2 regions of the Pseudomonas knackmussii B13 genome follow, and region 2 is predicted to be linked to the other one. Evidence: predicted binding sites of a transcription regulator. Region 2 holds the regulator's gene; the other holds the start of a gene.
What was found. The regulator LexA, encoded in region 2, represses DNA repair genes until DNA is damaged. The targets are predictions, from matches to a motif close to CTGTNTNNNNANACAG.
Positions count from the first base shown of each region.

Region 1: recN (DNA repair protein RecN) is a predicted target of LexA. The motif match lies at 2,670-2,685, and genes of this name have one in related genera.

Region 1 is NZ_HG322950.1:5,250,953-5,258,540, reverse strand. Features, by position in the region: gene PKB_RS24575 (outer membrane protein assembly factor BamE) at 1-392, opposite strand, end outside; gene fur (ferric iron uptake transcriptional regulator) at 489-893, shown strand; gene recN (DNA repair protein RecN) at 971-2,647, opposite strand; gene grpE (nucleotide exchange factor GrpE) at 2,818-3,381, shown strand; gene dnaK (molecular chaperone DnaK) at 3,472-5,388, shown strand; gene dnaJ (molecular chaperone DnaJ) at 5,518-6,651, shown strand; gene dapB (4-hydroxy-tetrahydrodipicolinate reductase) at 6,733-7,539, shown strand.
Region 2 is NZ_HG322950.1:3,956,066-3,963,653, reverse strand. Features, by position in the region: gene fadA (acetyl-CoA C-acyltransferase FadA) at 1-58, shown strand, start outside; gene PKB_RS18675 (DUF1653 domain-containing protein) at 179-436, shown strand; gene topA (type I DNA topoisomerase) at 533-3,142, shown strand; gene PKB_RS18665 (DUF6586 family protein) at 3,208-3,729, shown strand; gene PKB_RS18660 (hypothetical protein) at 3,820-4,053, shown strand; gene sulA (SOS-induced cell division inhibitor SulA) at 4,070-4,543, opposite strand; gene lexA (transcriptional repressor LexA) at 4,557-5,171, opposite strand; gene PKB_RS18645 (TetR/AcrR family transcriptional regulator) at 5,401-6,108, shown strand; gene PKB_RS18640 (L,D-transpeptidase) at 6,175-6,699, shown strand; gene nagZ (beta-N-acetylhexosaminidase) at 6,710-7,588, shown strand, end outside.

The DNA.
Region 1 (7,588 bases), 1.3 Mb from region 2:
TGCTGCGGAGTGCCGGGAGCCGCTTCCTTGCCGAGGATTGCCTCGTCGCGGCTGACGCCCGGGCGGAAATCGCCGTTCAGGCCGATCAACTGGTCGTTGTCGTTGAACATCAGGCTGACACGCTCCTGGCTGCGTTGACCACCGCCGGGCTGCAGGCTGTACAGGTAGTCCCAGCGGTTGGCATGGAAGGTGTCGACAATCAGCGGATTGCCCATGATAAACCGCACTTGGCGCCGGGTCATTCCGGGCTTCAACTGGTCTATCATGTCCTGAGTCACGACGTTGCCCTGCTGGATGTCGATCTTGTAGACCCCTGGGAACGAACAGCCGGCGAGTGCGGCAAGTCCCATCGCGAATGCGAGACTGGTCAGCGTGAGCTTGGCTTTTTGCATCGGGGGGTGACTTCCACTATCTTGGCTGGGCAACGAAACCCCGATCATACCTGCATTGAAGGATGCTGCGAAGCATTCCGCGCCGAGAAAGCAAACATGGTTGAAAACAACGAACTGCGCAAAGCCGGACTGAAAGTCACGCTGCCGCGCGTCAAGATCCTGCAGATGCTCGATTCCGCCGAGCAGCGCCACATGAGCGCCGAGGATGTCTACAAGGCGTTGATGGAGGCGGGTGAGGACGTCGGCCTGGCGACCGTGTACCGCGTGCTGACCCAGTTCGAGGCCGCGGGCCTGGTGGTTCGCCACAACTTCGACGGCGGCCACGCAGTGTTCGAGCTGGCCGACAGCGGCCACCACGACCACATGGTCTGCGTCGATACCGGCGAGGTGATCGAGTTCATGGACGCCGAAATCGAGAAGCGTCAGCGCGAGATCGTCAAGGAGCGCGGCTTCGAGCTGGTGGACCACAATCTGGTCCTGTACATCCGCAAGAAGAAATAAGCCGCGTTTGATGCGTGAAACGGCGACCCAAGGGTCGCCGTTTTCGTTTGTGCGTCGAGTGAATGATGGCGGGGCGTTTAGCCTTGCAGCGCCCGATCGACCATCTTGCGAGCGTGCGCCAGCGACTCCTTGGTGAGGTCGACACCGCCGAGCATTCGGGCGATTTCTTCGATGCGTTCGGCCTTCTTCAAGTTGGCAACCGCGGTGCGGGTTTCGCTGCTGCTGCGATCCTTGTGCACGAACAAATGCTGATGACCCTGGGCGGCGACCTGCGGTAGGTGGGTGACGGTCAGTACCTGGCCGCGCTCGCCCAGGCGACGCAGAAGCTGGCCAACGACTTCCGCAGTCGGCCCGCCAATCCCGACGTCGACTTCGTCGAACACAAGCGTGGGGATGCGCGAGGTCTGCGCGGTGATGACCTGGATCGCCAAGCTGATGCGCGACAGCTCGCCTCCGGAAGCGACCTTGGCGATGCCCTTGAGCGGCTGCCCGGGGTTGGCGCTGACCAGGAATTCCAGTTGCTCCAGCCCGTTGGCCTGGGGTTCGGCATGGGGAGCTTCGCTCAGTTCGATGGCAAAGCGGCCGCCGGGCATGCCGAGGCGCTGCATTTCCGTCTCTACTGCCGTGGCCAGTTGCGGTGCGGCCTGGCGGCGCAGGGCGCCGAGTTCGGCGGCCTTCTCCTGATAGTGGCGTTCGTAGGCGGCCAGCTCCTCGCCCAGGCGCTCCACGGCTTCGTCGTCGGCGTTGAGCGCTTCCAGTTCGTCAAGCAGGCGCTGCTGCAGGTCGAGCAGTTCGCTGGGCTGCACGCGGTGCTTGCGTGCCAGCCCGTAAATGCTGTCCATCCGTTCTTCGAGTTGCTGCAGACGATTGGGGTCGGCATCGAAGTTATCGACGAAGCGGTTCAGCTCGCCGACCGCTTCCTCGACCTGGATCTGTGCGCTGGACAGCAGGTTGACGGCTTCGGCCAGCGCCTGCGGCTGGCTCTGGAAGGCGGTCAGCCGGTGGAGGCTCGCGGGCAGGACCGAAAGCACGTTTCCGGCATCGCTTTCGCTGCACATGTCCACGACTTGGCGGCAGGCGCCAAGAAGCGCGCCGGCATTGCTCAGGGTCTTGTGTTCGGCCTCCAGCGACTCCAGTTCGTTCTCGCTCAGGGCCAGGTTTTCCAGTTCGTCGAGCTGGTAGCTGAGCAACTGGTGGCGGGCGCGCTGCTCATCGCCGCTGCGCGACAGGCGGTCGAGTTCCTGGCGTGTCTGCTTCCAGCGCTGCGCGGCCAGTTGTACCTGGCGCGCCAGGTCCTGGCTGCCGGCGTACTCGTCGAGCAGACGGCGATGGGTGTCGGCCTTGAGCAGCGACTGGTGTTCGTGCTGGCTGTGGATATCGATGAGCAGCTCGCCCAGTGCCTTGAGGTCGCCTAGCGGGCAGGGACTGCCGTTTATATAGCCGCGAGAACGGCCTTCCGCGGTGATGACCCGGCGCAGGATGCATGGGCCGTCCTGCTCCAGGTCGCGCTCGGCGAGCCAGTCGCGGGCCTCGGCTATGGCGCTGACGTCGAAGCTGGCGAGGATGTCCGCCTTGTCCGCACCAGGGCGCACCACGCCGCTGTCGGCGCGGTCGCCAAGGGCCAGGCCGAGGGCGTCGAGCATGATCGACTTGCCCGCACCGGTCTCGCCGGTGATCACGCTCATGCCGGCGGCGAGCTCGAGATCGAGGTGTTCGACGATGGCGTAGTTGTGTACGGACAGGTGAACCAGCATGGGAATGGCTCCGTGGAGTGTTCTGGATATTTATACAGTATTTTCGCTGACTGGCAATTATCCGTCCGACCCTTGAAGCGGCAGATTTGGCCCCCATATAGCCGGCAGAGCCGCGAACCCGTCGGTTCGCTTTGTTTTCTAAGGCTTATTTCTTTTGGTAGGAGAGTGGCATGTCTGACGAACAACAGACCCAGGATTCGCGCATGAACGAGCAGCCGGAACAGGGTGCCGGCGAAGACCTGAACGTCCGCGTGCAGAACCTGGAAGAGCAGCTGGCCGCGGCCAAGGACCAGAGCCTGCGTGCGGTTGCCGAATTGCAGAACGTCCGCCGGCGTGCCGAGCAGGACGTGGAGAAAGCGCACAAGTTCGCCCTGGAGAAGTTCTCCGGCGACCTGCTGCCGGTGGTCGACACCCTGGAGCGCGCGCTGGAAATGTCGAACCCGGACGACGAGGCGATCAAGCCGATGCGCGAAGGCATCGAGCTGACCCTCAAGATGTTCCACGACACCCTCAAGCGCTACAACCTGGAGCCGGTCGACCCGCACGGCGAGCCGTTCAACCCCGAGCACCATCAGGCCATGGCGATGCAGGAAAGCGCGCACATGGAGCCGGGTAGCGTGGTCAAGGTGTTCCAGAAGGGCTACCTGCTGCACGGCCGCCTGCTGCGTCCGGCGATGGTCGTGGTCAGCAAGGCACCCGAACAGACTCCGCCTTCGATCGACGAGAAGGCTTGAAATCCACCACCCGGTCCCCATCTGGGTATTCAACCGAGCAATAGGCCCGCAGCGGGGCCCGCACGGAATCTAATTTCTGGAGAGTGAAATATGGGCAAAATCATTGGTATCGACCTGGGGACCACCAACTCCTGTGTGTCCATCCTGGAGAACGGTAACGTCAAGGTCATCGAGAACGCCGAAGGCGCTCGTACCACCCCGTCGATCATCGGCTACGCCAACGACGGCGAAATCCTGGTAGGTCAGCCGGCCAAGCGCCAGGCTGTGACCAACCCGAAGAACACCCTGTACGCGGTGAAGCGTCTGATCGGCCGTCGCTTCGAAGAAGAAGTCGTGCAGAAAGACATCAAGATGGTGCCGTACAACATCGTCAAGGCTGACAACGGCGACGCCTGGGTCGAAGCCAAGGGCCAGAAGATGGCTCCGCCGCAGGTTTCGGCTGAAGTCCTGAAGAAGATGAAGAAGACCGCCGAGGATTACCTGGGCGAGCCGGTCACCGAAGCGGTCATCACCGTTCCGGCCTACTTCAACGACAGCCAGCGTCAAGCCACCAAGGACGCCGGCCGCATCGCCGGTCTGGACGTCAAGCGCATCATCAACGAGCCGACCGCGGCTGCGCTGGCCTACGGCCTGGACAAGGCCAAGGGCGACCACACCATCATCGTCTACGACCTGGGTGGCGGTACCTTCGACGTATCGGTGATCGAGATCGCTGAAGTCGACGGTGAGCACCAGTTCGAAGTGCTGGCCACCAACGGTGACACCTTCCTCGGTGGTGAAGACTTCGACCTGCGCCTGATCGACTACCTCGTCGACGAGTTCAAGAAAGAAACCGGCATGGACCTGAAGGGCGACCCGCTGGCCATGCAGCGCCTGAAAGAAGCTGCCGAGAAAGCCAAGATCGAGCTGTCCTCGACCCAGCAGACCGACGTCAACCTGCCGTACATCACCGCTGACGCCAGCGGCCCGAAACACCTGAACGTGAAGGTGTCCCGCGCCAAGCTGGAATCGCTGGTGGAAGACCTGGTCGCCCGTACCGTCGAGCCGTGCCGCGTCGCGCTGAAAGATGCTGGCCTGGACGTATCGAAGATCGACGAAGTGATCCTGGTCGGCGGCCAGACCCGTATGCCGCTGGTGCAGAAGACCGTTGCCGAGTTCTTCGGTAAAGAAGCGCGCAAGGACGTCAACCCGGACGAAGCTGTGGCCATGGGTGCTGCCATCCAGGGCGCCGTGCTGGCTGGCGACGTCAAGGACGTGCTGCTGCTCGACGTCACCCCGCTGACCCTGGGTATCGAAACCCTGGGTGGCGTGATGACCGCGCTGATCGACAAGAACACCACCATCCCGACCAAGAAGTCGCAGGTGTTCTCCACTGCCGACGACAACCAGGGCGCCGTGACCATCCACGTGCTGCAGGGCGAGCGTAAGCAGGCTGGCCAGAACAAGTCGCTCGGCAAGTTCGACCTGGCCGACATTCCGCCGGCTCCGCGCGGTGTGCCGCAGATCGAAGTGACCTTCGACATCGACGCCAACGGCATCCTGCACGTGAGCGCGAAGGACAAGGCCACCGGCAAGCAGCAGTCCATCGTGATCAAGGCTTCCTCCGGTCTGTCCGAGGACGAGATCCAGCAGATGGTTCGCGACGCCGAGGCCAACGCCGAGGAAGACCGCAAGTTCGAAGAACTGGCCGCTGCCCGCAACCAGGGTGATGCGCTGGTCCACGCGACTCGCAAGATGGTCACCGAGGCTGGTGACAAGGCCACCGCTGACGAGAAGGCTGCCATCGAGAAAGCTCTCGGCGAGCTGGAAGTTGCCGTGAAAGGCGACGACAAGGCCGAGATCGAGGCGAAGATGAACGCGCTGTCCCAGGCGTCCACTCCGCTGGCTCAGAAGATGTACGCCGAGCAACCGCAGCCTGGTGCTGCCGCTCAAGGCGATGGCGCTGACGACAAGGCTGGCGACGATGTCGTCGACGCCGAGTTCGAAGAGGTCAAGGAGAACAAGTAAGCCGCGTGCTTGCTTCCGCTCCGGCGCACCGACCCCCGACCAGCGTGTCGGTGCGCATGAACCGTCGCGCGGGGGCTTGCTCCCGCGTCGGCGTGTCTGGGGGAGAGGTTTTGAAGGTGCAAAGAATTTATGGCCAAACGTGATTTTTACGAGGTACTGGGTGTCGAGCGTGGCGCCAGCGAAGCGGACCTGAAGAAGGCCTATCGCCGGCTGGCCATGAAGCACCACCCGGACCGCAATCCCGGCGACAAGGAAGCCGAGGATAAATTCAAGGAGGCCAACGAGGCGTACGAGATCCTGTCTGACGCCAGCAAGCGTGCAGCCTACGATCAGTACGGTCACGCCGGTGTCGACCCGCAGATGGGTGGTGGCGCTGGAGCCGGCTTCGGCGGCGCGAGCTTCTCGGACATCTTCGGCGACGTCTTCAGCGATTTCTTCGGTGGCGGCGGCGGTGGTCGTGGCGGTCGCGGCGGCCCGCAGCGCGGCGCCGATCTGCGCTACACGCTGGACCTGGATCTTGAAGATGCCGTGCGCGGCACCACCGTGACCATCCGCGTGCCGACCCTGGTTGGTTGCAAGACTTGCAGCGGCAGCGGCGCCAAGCCCGGCACCTCGCCGGTCACCTGCACCACCTGCGGCGGCATCGGCCAGGTGCGCATGCAGCAGGGCTTCTTCTCGGTGCAGCAGACCTGCCCGCGTTGCCATGGCAACGGCAAGATGATCAGCGATCCATGCGGCACCTGCCACGGCCAGGGGCGAGTGGAAGAGCAGAAGACCCTGTCGGTCAAGGTGCCGGCGGGTGTCGATACCGGCGACCGTATTCGTCTGTCCGGCGAAGGCGAGGCCGGTGCCCATGGTGGCCCCGCGGGCGATCTCTACGTGGTGGTGAACGTGCGCGAGCACGACATCTTCCAGCGCGATGGCAAGCATCTGTACTGCGAAGTGCCGATCAGCTTCGCCGACGCAGCCCTGGGTGGTGAGCTGGAAGTGCCGACCCTGGATGGTCGCGTGAAGCTGAAGATCCCCGAGGGTACTCAGACCGGCAAGCTGTTCCGTCTGCGCGGCAAGGGCGTGGCCCCGGTGCGCGGCGGCGGTGCCGGCGACCTGATGTGCAGGGTGGTGGTGGAAACGCCGGTCAACCTGGACAAGCGCCAGCGCGAACTGCTCGAAGAGTTCCGCGGCAGCCTGCAGGGCGACACTTCCCACTCGCCCCGTGCCAGTGGCTGGTTCGAAGGCATGAAGCGCTTCTTCGACGACCTATGACTTGAAGCTGCAGGTTGCAGGCGGCGGCCCTCGAGACGGGCGCCGCTTGCAGCTTGGGGCTTGCAGCTTGGAGCTGACTAAATGCGACGTATAGCTGTAATGGGCGCCGCTGGGCGCATGGGCAAGATCCTTATCGAGGCGGTGCAGCAGACCAATGGTGGCGCCGGCCTGACCGCCGCCATCGATCGTCCGGACAGCACGCTGGTCGGTGCCGATGCTGGAGAGCTGGCAGGTCTGGGGCGCATCGGCGTGCCGCTGTCGGGCGACCTGCTCAAGGTGGCTGACGAGTTCGATGTGCTGATCGATTTCACCCACCCGACCGTCACCCTGAAGAACCTGGAAATCTGCCGCAAGGCGGGCAAGGCCATGGTCATCGGCACCACCGGTTTCTCTGCTGAGGAGAAGGTGCTGATCGCCGAGGCGGCCAAGGAGATCCCGATTGTCTTCGCCGCCAACTACAGCGTTGGCGTGAACCTCTGCCTTAAGCTGCTGGACACTGCTGCTCGTGTGCTGGGTGATGATGTCGACATCGAGATCCTCGAGGCGCACCACCGCCACAAGGTCGATGCGCCGTCCGGTACTGCGCTGCGCATGGGCGAAGTCGTTGCCAATGCGTTGGGGCGTGATCTGGAGAAGGTTGCCGTCTACGGCCGTGAAGGCCAGACCGGTGCTCGTGCTCGTGAAACCATTGGCTTCGCCACTGTGCGCGCGGGCGATGTGGTCGGTGATCACACTGTGCTGTTCGCCGCCGATGGCGAGCGCGTGGAAATCACGCACAAGGCTTCGAGCCGCATGACCTTCGCTCGTGGTGCGGTGCGTGCCGCGCTCTGGCTGGACGGGCAGGGCAGTGGTCTTTACGACATGCAGGATGTGCTCGGCTTGCGTTGAGTTGGTCAGGCGGTAGCGCCGTATGTCGTGCTTTGGGTGGACCTGGATG
Region 2 (7,588 bases):
CTCCACCATGTGCGTTGGCCTCGGCCAGGGCATCACCACCATCTTCGAGCGCGTCTAAGCTCTCGACGAGGGTGAAAGCCGGGGCCTCGTGCCCCGGCTTTCGTTTTTTCGGGGCGGGGATTGCCTTGGGCCACTGCGCCCCGGAGAATCGCCGCTTTTTTCGCCGAGGAGGGCAACGATGGAATTGCAGGCCGGTCTGTATCGCCACTACAAGGGGCAGAGCTATCGGGTGCTCGGTGTTGCCCGCCATTCGGAGACCGAGGAAGTGCTGGTGATCTACCAGGCGCTGTATGGCGAGTTCGGCCTCTGGGTGCGTCCGCTGAGCATGTTCACCGAAGCGGTGGAAGTGGACGGCGAGCGGGTTCCACGCTTTGCTCTGGTAACCCCGGAGAGCGATCCGCTGAAATTGACCCAGGCCAACTCGGGCGAATCCTGAGCTTGACCTTGGGCGGACCGCCACTATATATAGCGGTGCCGTTCCGGGCGCCTCCCTCCTTATATTCACCTTCTCGAAGCAGGAATCTTCCGATCCATGGGTAAATCGCTGGTCATCGTGGAATCACCGGCCAAGGCCAAGACCATCAACAAGTACCTGGGCAACCAGTACGTGGTGAAGTCGAGCATCGGCCACATTCGCGACCTGCCCACCAGCGGTTCGGCCAGTGCGAAGGATCCGGCTGCGGCCAAGACACGCAAGAGCGCTGCAGAAGCGCCAGCGCTGTCGCCGAAGGAAAAGGCCAAGCGCCAGCTGTTCACGCGCATGGGCGTCGACCCGGAGCACGGCTGGAAGGCCAAGTACGAAATCCTGCCCGGCAAGGAAAAGGTCATCGACGAACTGCGTCGCCTGGCCAAGGACGCCGACACCATCTATCTCGCAACCGACTTGGACCGCGAAGGGGAGGCTATCGCCTGGCACCTGCGCGAGGCCATCGGTGGCGATGACAGCCGCTACAAGCGCGTGGTGTTCAACGAAATCACCAAAAAGGCCATCCAGGAAGCGTTCTCGCATCCGGGCGAGCTGGATATCAACCGCGTGAATGCCCAGCAGGCGCGCCGTTTCCTCGACCGCGTGGTCGGCTACATGGTTTCGCCGCTGCTCTGGTCGAAGATCGCCCGTGGCCTGTCCGCCGGCCGCGTGCAGTCGGTGGCGGTGAAACTGGTGGTCGAGCGTGAGCGCGAGATCCGTGCCTTCGTCCCCGAGGAATACTGGGAAGTCCACGCCGACCTGAACAGCCCGCGCGGCGAGAAGGCCCGTTTCGAGGTGGTGCGCGAGAAAGGCGAAGCCTTCAAGCCGCTCAACGAGGCCCAGGCCATGGCTGCGCTGGAGAAGCTCAAGGCCTCCAGCTACAGCGTCGCCAAGCGCGAGGACAAGCCGACTTCGAGCAAGCCTTCGGCGCCCTTCATCACCTCGACCCTGCAGCAGGCCGCGAGCAACCGCCTGGGCTTCGGCGTGAAGAAGACCATGATGATGGCCCAGCGTCTCTACGAGGCCGGCTACATCACTTATATGCGTACCGACTCCACCAACCTGTCGGCCGACGCCATCGAAATGGTGCGCGGCTTCATCGACAGCGAGTTCGGTCAGAAATACCTGCCGGTCAAGCCGAACTTCTATTCGAGCAAGGAAGGCGCCCAGGAAGCGCACGAAGCGATCCGTCCGTCCGACGTCAACCTGCGTCCGACCCAGCTGTCGGGCATGGAGCGCGACGCCGAGCGCCTGTACGACCTGATCTGGCGCCAGTTCGTCGCCTGCCAGATGCCGCCGGCCGAATACCTGTCGACCACCGTCAGCGTTGCCGCCGGCGACTTCGAGCTGCGCGCCAAGGGCCGCATCCTCAAGTTCGACGGCTACACCAAGGTGCTGCCGCAGCAGAGCAAACCGGGCGAAGACGACGTGCTGCCGAACATGGCTCAGGGCGAAGCGATGAAGCTGCTCAAGCTCGACCCGAGCCAGCACTTCACCAAGCCGCCGGCGCGCTTCTCCGAAGCAAGCCTGGTCAAGGAGCTGGAGAAGCGCGGCATCGGCCGTCCGTCGACCTACGCGGCGATCATCTCCACCATCCAGGAGCGCGGCTACGTCGCCACCCATAATCGCCGCTTCTATGCGGAGAAAATGGGTGACATCGTCACCGACCGTCTCAACGAGAGCTTCTCCAACCTGATGGACTATGGCTTCACCGCCGGCATGGAAGAGCACCTCGATGATGTGGCCCAGGGCGAGCGCGACTGGAAGCACCTGCTCGACGAGTTCTATGGTGATTTCCGCAAGAAGCTGGATCTGGCTGAAGCCTCCAATGACGGCATGCGTGCCAACCAGCCGACGCTGACCAATATTGCCTGCCGCGAGTGCGGCCGTCCGATGATGATTCGTACCGCCTCCACCGGCGTGTTCCTCGGCTGCTCGGGCTACAGCCTGCCGCCGAAAGAGCGCTGCAAGGCGACCATCAACCTGATTCCGGGCGACGAAATCGCCGCGGATGACGAGGGCGAGTCCGAATCCCGCGTGCTGCGCAGCAAGCACCGTTGCCCGATCTGCAGCACGGCGATGGATGCCTACCTGCTGGACGAGAAGCGCAAGCTGCATATCTGCGGCAACAACCCGGACTGCGCCGGCTACGAGATCGAAGAAGGTCAGTACCGCATCAAGGGCTACGAAGGTCCGAGCCTGGAATGCGACAAGTGCGGCAGCGAAATGCAGCTCAAGACCGGCCGTTTCGGCAAGTTCTTCGGCTGCACCAACGCAACCTGCAAGAACACCCGCAAGCTGCTGAAGAACGGTGAGCCTGCGCCGCCGAAGATGGATGCGATCCGCATGCCGGAGCTCAAGTGCGAGAAGGTGGACGACGTCTACGTTCTGCGCGACGGCGCTTCCGGCCTGTTCCTGGCCGCCAGCCAGTTCCCGAAGAACCGTGAGACCCGTGCCCCTCTGGTCAGCGAGTTGGTGCCGCACAAGGATGAGCTGGATCCGAAGTACCACTTCCTGCTCGCCGCGCCGCAGAAGGACCCGGATGGCCGCCCGGCGGTGATCCGCTTCAGCCGCAAGACCAAGGAGCAGTACGTGCAGTCCGAGGTCGAGGGCAAGCCCACCGGCTGGCGCGCCTTCTACGACGGCGGCAAGTGGAAGGTCGAAGACAAGCGCTGATGGGCGGCGCGCCCCGCGCAAGTTGGCGCGCATATACTGCCGAATGACTGTTTGAGGGCGCGTCGATGGCTCAGGAACTCTACACCCGCACCAACCAGAAACTGTACTTCGCCGGCCTGGCCCTGGAAGCCTGGCGCAAGGCCGAAGAAGCGCGCCCGATGAACGCACAGGCGCTGGTTCAAGCGGAGCGCGAATCGGCGCTGTTCCATCTGTACGGCGCAGTTCTGGGTGTGGCTCACGAGATTGCGGGCTACTACCGTTTGCCCCAGGCGGGCGCCCCTCGCGTCGAAATGCTGCTCAATGCCGAGGTGCTCGCCGCTGCTCCGAGCCCTGAACTGGCCGAGCTCGTGGAGCTGGCACTGCAGCCTGAGACCTGGTTGGCTCAACTGCTGGCGGCCTATGCCGAACTGTTCCAGCCACCGCGCGAGCCGCGCAAGGCCAAGGTCGATCCGACCCAGCCGTTGATTCAGGCCATCAGCCTTGACGCAGAAGAGCTGCAGCCCTTGAGCAATGCGGATGTGGAAGCCTGGCGCAAGTCGATCAAGGAAATGGTGCTGCGTTTCCGTGGCGCGCTGACCGAACTCTAAGGGGCTGAATCGAGCCCCGTAAGTCCGATGGGCTAGGGTAGCCCGGTCATGGCTGGTACAATGGCCGGTCTGCTGTGAGAGAACCTAGCCATGCCAACCTCATTTCTGGAAATCGTAGAACTGCCTGACGGACGCATTGTGTTGCGTCGCGCGGATGATGAGGAGGCATTGGTGACGCTGGAGTTCTCCAGCGATGCCAAAGGGTTCCTGCAAGGCCAGCACATCGAGGTCGCCAAGGCGATGTTCAACATCGGTGTGCAGATGGCCGGTCGCCTCGCCGAAGGTGGCGATGTCGAACAGGACGGCCCGCGCGTCCTGCACTGAGACGCTCTCGCTTTAATTAACCCAGACGAATGTTCAGGCTCTGCGCCCGTCCGATGACAGCGGCGCGGGACAGCTGCGCGCGCGCCTGGGTGCCGAGCGCCGGTAGCCAGCTCACGACGGTATGGCTGTGGCCCAGGCGCAGGGCTTCGCAGGCGATGCTTTGTGCGGAGGCTTGATCTCGCGCTGGGAGCAGCAGAATGCGTTCGCGGTTGAGCCCGGCCTTGCGCAGCCAGTCGTGAGTCAGGCTGGCCGGCGGGGCAACCAGCGTCAGCCAGCGTGCATCCTGTTCTTCGCTGAGTTCGCGCAGGATGGGGGCGAGGAGGGTCAGGCAGTTACCCGGTAGTCCGCGCAGCGACAGCTCGCTGAAAGCCCCGTCTTCGGGCGCGTCAGGCTCTGCCATCTGCACCAGCAGCGGTTCGTTGGCGTTGGCCCAGAGGGCTTCCTGGAACAGCGGCAGTTGCGGAAGGTCCAGCGGTTGCGGGTACTGCATGGTGCCTCTCCTGTTAGCGGCGGATGACGCCGACGCTCAAGCCTTCGATGATCAGTTCCTGTTCCTGGAGATCGACCTCGATGGGGGCGAACTCGGGGTTCTCGGCGATCAGCCAGACCTTGCTGCCTTCACGCTTGAAGCGTTTCACGGTGACTTCCTCGCCCAGGCGGGCGACGACGATCTGGCCGTTGCGCGCCTCGCGGGTGACATGCACGGCAAGGAGGTCGCCATCGAGGATGCCGACGTCCTTCATGCTCTGTCCGCGAACTCGCAGCAGGTAGTCGGCGCGCGGATTGAAGAAGGCCGGGTTGATACGGCAGGCGTCTTCGACGTTCTGCTCAGCGAGGATCGGGGCGCCAGCGGCGACGCGGCCGATGATCGGCAGTTCGTCTTCATTCGCTGCGGCGCTTGGCTCGAAGCCCGGGATGCGGATACCTCGCGATGCGCCCGGGGTCATCTCGATGGCGCCTTTGCGGGCCAGTGCCTTGAGGTGTTCTTCGGCGGCGTTGGGCGACTTGAAGCCCAGTTCCTGGGCGATCTCGGCGCGGGTCGGCGGGTAGCCGTTGTCCTCCAGGCAGCGCTTGATGAAGGCGAGGATCTCGGCTTGGCGCGGCGTCAGCTTCTGCATATCCCTACTCTGTCTTTTTGTACAGTTGCTGGGATTATATACAGTGGTTGGCGACTGGCAACGAATTATTTCAGGTTGCGTTCCTGTTACTCGTCGGCTACGGGAGGCGTCTTGCTGATATCGTTCGTCGCTATCCGTTGTTTTCTGCAACAATCCTCCGCGCCAAGCTTGACAATGTCTCGGGGTGAAACGTAAGTTTCAAACAAGTGTTTGTCAGGTGAGTTGATCCATGGCCCAGTCCGAAACCGTCGAACGTATCCTCGATGCTGCGGAGCAGCTGTTCGCGGAAAAAGGCTTCGCCGAAACCTCGTTGCGTCTGATCACCAGCAAGGCGGGTGTGAACCTGGCTGCGGTGAACTATCACTTCGGTTCGAAGAAGGCGCTCATTCAAGCGGTTTTCTCGCGCTTCCTCGGGCCGTTCTGCGCCAGCCTGGAAAAGGAACTCGACCGCCGCCAGGCCAAGACCGACGCGCCGCGCGCTTCCCTCGAGGAACTGCTGGAGCTGCTGGTGGTGCAAGCCATGGCGGTGAAACCGCGCAGTGGCAACGACCTGTCGATCTTCATGCGTCTGCTCGGGCTGGCCTTCAGCCAGAGCCAGGGGCACCTGCGCAAGTACCTCGAAGAGGTCTACGGCAAGGTGTTCCGTCGCTTCATGTTGTTGGTCAACGAAGCTGCGCCGCGTCTGCCTCCCATCGAGCTGTTCTGGCGTGTGCATTTCATGCTCGGCGCTGCGGCTTTCAGCATGTCCGGCATCAAGGCCCTGCGCGCCATGGCTGAGACCGACTTCGGCGTGAACACCTCGATCGAGCAGGTGATGCGCCTGATGGTGCCGTTCCTGGCTGCCGGCATGCGTGCCGACAGCGGAGTCAGCGATCCGTCGCTGGCCGGCGCCCAGCTCAAGCCGCGCAGCAAGTCGGCCACACCGGCCAAGGCCTGAGTGCGCTGGGCCTGACCGTGCCGATCGGCTAAGCTAGCGGGCCATTCCGGTTGTCGCTGGCGGACAATGCCTGACCTCGATCTGCTGCACATTTCCCTTCCCGACCAGATGCTCTACGGCTTCGCTGCGGAGCGTCTGGTGTTGCGTTTGCCGGTTTCCACCGCGCGCAACGGCGCTGGCGAGCGGGAGGGTTCGGGCTGTACTCCGCGTGGCCTGCACCAGGTGCGGGCGAAGATTGGCGAAGGTCTTCCCGATGGCGCTGTATTGCGCGGGCGGCGCTGGACGGGCGAGGTCTGGAGTGCCGAATTGCATGAGCAGTTCCCCGGGCGCGACTGGATCCTCACCCGTATCCTCTGGCTGAGCGGCTGCGAGCCGGGCGTCAATCGTCTCGGGCCTGTCGACACCTTCCGTCGCTACATCTATCTGCACGGCACGCCGGATTGCGAACCCATGGGCATTCCGCTGTCCCATGGCTGCGTGCGCTTGCGCAATGCCGACTTGCTGCAACTTTTCCCGCGTGTGCCCCTGCACTGCCGCGTGCGCCTCGACGAAGCGCCGCAGCCGCAGTGGCGCACCGCTGAACTCTGCTAAGGAATTCCCAATGCAAGGCTCCCTGATGCTCGATATCGGCGGCACCTGGCTGACCACCGAGGACCGCCAGATCCTGCGCCACCCTGAAGTGGGCGGGCTGATCATCTTCGCCCGCAATATCGAAAGCCCGCGCCAGGTGCGTGAGCTGTCCGCAGCCATTCGCGCGGTGCGTCCCGATCTGCTGCTGGCGGTGGACCAGGAGGGCGGCCGCGTGCAGCGCCTGCGCCAGGGCTTCCTGCGCTTGCCGGCTATGCGCGCCATTGCCGATAACGAGAATGCCGAGCGCCTGGCCGAGCAGTGCGGCTGGCTGATGGCGACCGAAGTGCTGGCGGTCGGCCTGGACCTGAGCTTCGCGCCCGTTTTGGACCTCGATCACCAGCGCAGCGCCGTGGTCGGTAGCCGTGCCTTCGAAGGCGACCCGGAACGCGCTGCGCAACTCGCCGGCGCCTTCATTCGCGGCATGCATGCGGCGGGCATGGCGGCGACCGGCAAGCACTTCCCCGGCCACGGCTGGGCGGAGGCCGACTCCCATGTGGCGATCCCCGAAGACGAGCGCAGCCTGGATGAACTGCGCCGCAGCGACCTGATTCCATTCCAGCGCCTGGCCGGACAGATCGACGCCGTGATGCCCGCGCATGTGATCTATCCGAAGGTGGATGCCGGTCCCGCCGGTTTCTCGCGCCGCTGGCTGCAGGACATCTTGCGTGGCGAGCTGGGCTTCGATGGGGTGATCTTCAGCGACGACCTGTCGATGGCCGGTGCTCACGTGGTAGGCGATGCCGCCAGCCGTATCCAGGCCGCGCTCGGCGCCGGCTGCGACATGGGCCTGGTGTGCAACGACCGTGGCTCCGCCGAGCTGGCTCTCGGTGCCCTGCAACGCCTGAAAGTG